2 regions of the Virgibacillus kekensis genome follow, and region 1 is predicted to be linked to the other one. Evidence: a T-box and tRNA genes for the amino acid it is inferred to sense, from the RefSeq annotation. Region 1 holds a T-box; the other holds one or more tRNA genes.
What was found. The T-box of region 1 lies ahead of ileS (isoleucine--tRNA ligase). A T-box ahead of a tRNA ligase gene usually reads a tRNA of that ligase, here a tRNA-Ile.
Positions count from the first base shown of each region.

Region 1 (3,413 bases):
ATGATTATCTTTTGCCTCGATATATAATACATCTTTGGCAAAATCCAGATAGAATGAGCTTAAGTCCACGGTACAGAAATTGTGAATCTGTGAGTAAATCGGTGAATACTCATATTTCTCATAGCTTTCACGTACGCTAGCATTCAATTTCTGCAAGCGATGTAGCATATAGCGATCCACCTCTGCCATTTCACTTTCTGGTACAGAATCTGTCTTCGGATCAAAATCAGACAGGTTTGCCAGCATGAAACGGAAAGTGTTACGGATTTTACGGTATGCTTCGGAAATCTGTTTCAAAATTTCCTGGGAGATCCGTACATCGGCCTGGTAATCAACCGAAGATACCCAAAGACGAAGAATATCGGCACCCAGCTGTTTCTGCACCTTGGAAGGAACCATAACATTACCTAGTGATTTACTCATCTTGCGGCCGTTTCCATCAAGCACAAATCCATGACTGATGATATTCTTATATGGCGCTTTGCCAGTCACTGCAACCGCAGTTGACAGGGATGAGTTAAACCATCCGCGATATTGGTCACTGCCTTCCAGGTAAACATCGGCAGGGCGTTGGTGGTCTTCACGGCCAAGCAGTACTGCTTCATGTGAAGAACCAGAGTCAAACCATACATCCATAATGTCCGTTTCTTTGGTGAACTTTCCGTTAGGACTGTTTTCAGATGTGAATCCTTCAGGGAGAAGCTCTTTAGCATCCCACTCAAACCAGATATTCGATCCATGCTCAGCGAAAAGCTGTGATACATGCTCGATCGTTTCATCCGTAATGATTGGCGTATTATCTTCAGCGTAAAATACCGGAATTGGCACGCCCCATGTTCGCTGCCTGGAAATACACCAATCTTCCCGGTCGCGGACCATGTTATAAAGACGTGTTTCACCCCACGCAGGATACCAGTTAACCCGGTTGATTTCGTCCAGGATGTTCTGACGGAAGTTCTTGATGGATGCAAACCACTGGGACGTCGCACGGAAAATTGTCGGCTTCTTCGTACGCCAATCATGCGGGTACGAGTGAGTAATGAATGACAGTTTCAGCAATGCGCCTGATTCATCCAATTTCTCAGTGATTGACTTGTTTGCCTCATCATAAAATAACCCTTCAAAGCCTGGCGCTTCACTTGTGAATACCCCTTTATCGTCAACTGGTGACAGTGCTTCAAGACCATATTTTTTACCAACGTAGAAGTCATCTTCACCATGACCTGGTGCGGTATGAACACAGCCGGTACCAGCATCTGTCGTAACATGTTCACCAAGCATTACAATTGAATCACGGTCATAAAACGGATGTTTTGTTACTACACGATCAGCATCAGACCCTTTAATCGTTTTGACTACTTCTGGGTTTTCCCATTCCAGTTCATTTGCAACATCTTCAAGCAAATCCTGTGCAACAACAAATTTATCATTATTTGCAGAAACGACAACATACTCCAGATCAGGATGAAGTGAGATACCCAGATTGGCTGGAATTGTCCAAGGGGTTGTTGTCCAGATGACAATTTTCTCACCGCCATCAAGCACATCTTTTCCATCTGTTACCTCGAATCCAACATAAATAGACGGTGAACGCTTATCATGATATTCGATTTCCGCTTCTGCAAGTGCAGATTCAGACGATGGCGACCAATAGACAGGTTTCAAACCTTTATAGATATATCCCTTTTTAGCCATTTCACCGAATACACGGATCTGTGCAGCTTCATAATCCTTGGTTAGCGTGATATAAGGATTATCCCAATCACCGCGCACGCCCAGCTGCTTGAACTGTGTACGCTGATTATCAAGCTGTCCGAGAGCATACTCAGCACACTTCTGTCTGAACTCCGCAATACTCATTTTCTTGCGGTTAACTTTTTTCTTTTTAGTGAGTGCAGTCTCAACAGGCAAACCGTGTGTATCCCACCCAGGAACATATGGCGCATGATAACCGGTCATAGATTTATACCGGGTAATGAAGTCTTTCAGCACTTTATTCAGCGCATGGCCGATATGAAGGTCACCGTTTGCATACGGAGGACCATCATGCAGGATAAATAATGGACGGCCCTTGGTACGCTCCTGTGACTTTTCATACAATTTATTTTCATCCCATTGTTCCTGCCGTTTTGGCTCTTTATTGGGAAGATTGCCACGCATCGGGAAATCCGTCTTAGGCATTAATAACGTTTCTTTATAATCCACAACTTTTCCTCCTAATCGTTCTATAAATTAAAAAAAGCCCTCTGCATCCCACAAAGGGACGAGAAGACTCGCGGTACCACCCTTATAAATCTAAAATAGCCATCTATTTTAAATTCACTCGATATTCGTAACGTGAACAGACGTTCATCCCTACTCAGGTTCGGAATGAATACTCGGGAGTGATTTTCTGAAAGTATCACTGTACCAGGCTTCCACCTACCCTGGCTCGCTGAACAGCTGACTCTTTCATACTGGTCTCCGTCATTGTAGTTTACATTTTATTTTCATTTTCTGTGTAATGAATTATATGTAAAATTCCAGATAACGTCAAGGCTTAAGCCTCTTTATCGGCCGCTACTTCCAGTTCGCTGCCGAAATCCGCGTCAAACAATTCTTCCCAGTCATCGGTTCCAATCATTTCAAGCTGCGCTTCCACAAGCATTTTCAGTCTTGTCCGGAACACTTTAGCCTGCTTTTTCAGTTCCTCTACATCCATTTCGATGCGTCGTGACTTGTTTAGCGCCTCGTTGATGATCCGGTCAGCGTTCTTTTCCGCTTCCTTAATAATTAGCTTAGATTCTTTTGATGCATTTCCCTTTACCTCATCCGCAGTTTCCTGGGCAATCAGAATTGACTTATTCAGTGTCGTTTCAATATTGGTAAAGTGTCCAAGCTTCTCATTCAGAGTTTCGACCTTTTCCTGAAGTTCCTTCTTCTCCCGGATTACGATTTCATAATCCTTAATTACCTGATCCAAAAACTCATTGACCTCATCTTCATCATATCCACGAAATCCTCGTGTAAACTCTTTGTTATGAATATCTAGTGGTGTTAATGGCACACAGGTCACCTCCTCAAAATTTATCCAGAAAAAATAATAAACGCAATAATTCCTATATTACGTTTTGATTCGACATAAAAAGTAAAATTCCTGCTTAGAATTAAAATTATTTTAAAACAGCAGTTGTTATTCTGCATTTATCTTTCTTGGTCGTCCCATTTATACTTACCAACTTACTGCGACCCTTGCCACGCATTGAAAGAATGTCACCTTCTTCAAGCTGGAACTTAGGATCATCCACTACCCGAAAATTAACCTTGACCAGTCCCTTGGTCACATATTCAGTGGCGTCCTTACGAGATAATGAATATATCGTTTTTAATACGGCATCCAGTCGAAGTGACGAAACAGTCTGGTCAGTTTCCAG
Region 1 is NZ_JBHSFU010000003.1:174,576-177,988, reverse strand. It holds gene ileS (isoleucine--tRNA ligase) at 1-2,205, opposite strand, end outside; T-box leader at 2,257-2,479, opposite strand; gene ACFO3D_RS02260 (DivIVA domain-containing protein) at 2,540-3,046, opposite strand; gene ACFO3D_RS02255 (YlmH family RNA-binding protein) at 3,153-3,413, opposite strand, start outside.

Region 2 (3,413 bases), on a different contig from region 1:
CCTAAACGAAGAACTATAACCCTGTCCACTTTTTTCGCAATTTTTCCAGCAAGAATAAATGTCAGCGGCTGAAATGTAAATATGCCAAGGTTGTACATGGCAATTGTTATATAATCATTTGATTGCTTCCATAAGTATATATTTACAAATGTATTGGATAGAAAAATTCCTAAAGAGTATAATCCACCTATTAATAACAAAAAGATAAGGTCTTTGTTTATATCCACTTTTCCTGCTAAGAACTTTAAGCTTTTTTGCATATCTTCTGCTCCTTTTTATCGTTAATAGTGTGAGCAAATAATAGTTAGATATGCAATATGGTTCCTGAGCACAGAAAAGGCATGGGAATTTATCCCATGCCTTTAATTTAATGATAATTATTTTGCTTCGTTATAGTTTTTGTTAACTTCATCCCAGTTAACAACGTTCCAGAATGCAGAAGCATAATCAGGACGCTTGTTTTGATATTTCAGGTAGTATGCATGCTCCCACACATCCAGCCCTAAAATAGGAGTTTTTCCTTCTGAAAGCGGTGAATCCTGGTTAGGAGTGCTTGTAACTTCAAGTTCGCCGTTATTCACAACAAGCCAAGCCCATCCGGAACCAAAACGCCCTTTTGCAGCTGTTTCGAATTCTTCCTTAAACTTATCGAAGCTGCCAAAAGTATCGTCAATTTTCTTAGCTAGATCGCCTGAAGGCTTTCCGCCACCGTCTGGAGACATCACTTTCCAGAAAAGACTGTGGTTTGCATGACCGCCACCATTGTTGCGGACTGCTGTACGGATATCTTGTGGTACTGAATCCAGATCACTTACAATTTCCTCAATTGACTTGTTCTGAAGATCTGAATGACCTTCCAAAGCACTGTTCAACTTAGTTACATAAGTATTATGATGCTTTGTGTGGTGAATGTTCATGGTCTCTTTATCAATTGTTGGTTCGAGTGCATCGTATGCGTATGGTAGTTCTGGTAATTCAAAGTTTGCCATTTCTAATTTCCTCCCTTAATAATATGGTTATTAAAAGGATTCGAAAATTCACCCTTTAATGAAAGCCTATCAGAGCATTTCTGTACTTGCAAATTATTTGCACGGTATTAAAGGGATTAAGAATGGATGGCCACTATCTAAAGCCCAACTGTTATGGAAACAAAAAAACAAGCATCTGCTTGTTTTTGAAAGATGGCTCCGGACGGAATCGAACCGCCGACACAAGGATTTTCAGTCCTTTGCTCTACCGACTGAGCTACAGAGCCATGAAAAGTAATTTATGGTGTGTTTGTGTTTAATCAAGTCGTCGTACAAAAATATGTATGGAGGAGGTGGAGGGATTCGAACCCCCGCGCGGTTTGACCCGCCTGTCGGTTTTCAAGACCGATCCCTTCAGCCAGACTTGGGTACACCTCCGTGTACAATATGGTGGACCCTGCAGGATTCGAACCTGCGACCGATCGGTTATGAGCCGATAGCTCTGACCAGCTGAGCTAAGGGTCCTTCAATTATGTTATTTTATGGGGCGACCGGTGGGGATCGAACCCACGAATGCCGGAGCCACAATCCGGTGCGTTAACCACTTCGCCACGACCGCCATATTAGTAAATATTTTATAAAATGAAAATTGGTGGCGGCGGAGGGGATCGAACCCCCGACCTCACGGGTATGAACCGTACGCTCTCGCCAGCTGAGCTACACCGCCCTGGCTCCACAGGTAGGAATCGAACCTACGACCGATCGGTTAACAGCCGATTGCTCTACCGCTGAGCTACTGTGGAATAAATTTAAGTATTTATGTTTTGCTTGTCTATGTTGTATTAATCATTTTAGCGACAAGATATAATTTACCATGTCCCACACAATCTGTCAATAACTTTCTTGCATTATTTTCATAGAGTATGGAATGCCTTCTGTACAAGCACCGATAAATACTATAGCATTAAACGCTCATGTTTTCAATCATAATATCTAATCACATAGCAAAAAAAGAGACGCCTAAGCGCCTCTTTCCTTTAATTAATCTCCAAGTACTTCTTCAGCGATGTTAACCGCGTGGTCGCCAATTCGCTCAAGGTTACTGATAATATCAACAAAGACAATACCCGCTGAACCACTGCACAATCCCTCGTTCATTCGAATGATGTGCTTTTTGCGGTATGTCCGTTCCATCTGATCAATTTCATCCTCTTTCTGAACTACAGCCAGCGCTTCTTCACGATCCATGTTATCCAATGCTCCAACCGCCTGCTTAACAGTCATGGTGGTTAGATTAAACATTTCATTTAAGTCATCTTGCGCCTGATCAGTAAGATGAACTTTGTTGGAAACTTTATAATCAACAAGTTCAATGATGTTTTCAAAATGATCACCAATCCGCTCTATATCACGTACAGAGTTCATTAGTGCTGAGTGTTTAGCACTTTCCAATTCTGACATGGATTCACGGGAAATATCAACCAGGTAATCCGTAATGCTGCGGTCCAAGCTGTTCAAAGCTCCCTCAATCTGTGTCGCCATTTCTGAATGCTTCTTGGACTTAGTATTTAAATAGTTATTTGTCTCTTCCAGTCCCTGATGAGCATACTCGCCCATTCGGATTACTTCGGCCTTAGCCTGGTCCAGTGCAAGGGCCGATGACTGCTGAATAAATATTGGATCGAGATGTTTTGGTTTGTATTCGACCGTCGTATCTTCTCCTGGAACCAACTTGGTTACCAGCCATGCAAGTCCCGCAATGAATGGAAACTGAATAAGAGTGTTTAAAAAGTTAAAGCTACCATGTGCCACCGCTATTGTCATTTTTTCATCAAGATTCCACTGTTCTTGTACAAAACCTACATAATCCCTAAAGAATCCTAACAATATTAAAAAGAGGGTTGTACCAATCAGATTGAAAATTACGTGTGTGAATGCAGCGCGTCTTGCTGCTACACTTGCCCCAATCGCCGCGAAAACCGCGGTAATTGTAGTACCGATGTTATCCCCGAACAATACAGGAATTGCTGCCTGAAGTCCAATTGCGCCCTCAGAGTATAATCCCTGAAGAACACCAATTGTAGCACTGGAGCTTTGCACAATTACAGTAAATAAAGTTCCAATTACCACCCCTAGTACTGGATTTTGACTCATGTTAACAGTTAATTCCTGAAATGCTTCCAGACTGCGAAGCGGGTGCATACCGCTGCTCATGAGTTCCAGACCATAAAACAGAGAGCCGAAGCCAAAAATAGATTGCCCAACAGCTTGTACTTTCTGATTTTTAATAAAGAAAAGCAAAAATGCGCCTGCAGCCATAATTGGCAGTGAGTATGCCCCTAGATCTATACCAATAATAAATGCTGTTACCGTTGTACCAATATTGGCACCCATAATAACACCAATAGCTTGTCGAAGTGTCATGAACCCTGCATTAACCAGTCC
Region 2 is NZ_JBHSFU010000006.1:108,047-111,459, forward strand. It holds gene ACFO3D_RS11445 (MFS transporter) at 1-260, opposite strand, end outside; gene ACFO3D_RS11450 (superoxide dismutase) at 378-989, opposite strand; tRNA gene ACFO3D_RS11455 (tRNA-Phe) at 1,183-1,255, opposite strand; tRNA gene ACFO3D_RS11460 (tRNA-Ser) at 1,314-1,406, opposite strand; tRNA gene ACFO3D_RS11465 (tRNA-Ile) at 1,417-1,493, opposite strand; tRNA gene ACFO3D_RS11470 (tRNA-His) at 1,512-1,587, opposite strand; tRNA gene ACFO3D_RS11475 (tRNA-Met) at 1,619-1,695, opposite strand; tRNA gene ACFO3D_RS11480 (tRNA-Asn) at 1,697-1,771, opposite strand; gene ACFO3D_RS11485 (Na/Pi cotransporter family protein) at 2,010-3,413, opposite strand, start outside.
Region 2: it encodes a tRNA-Ile, which carries the amino acid that the T-box ahead of ileS (isoleucine--tRNA ligase) is inferred to sense. The anticodon was not compared.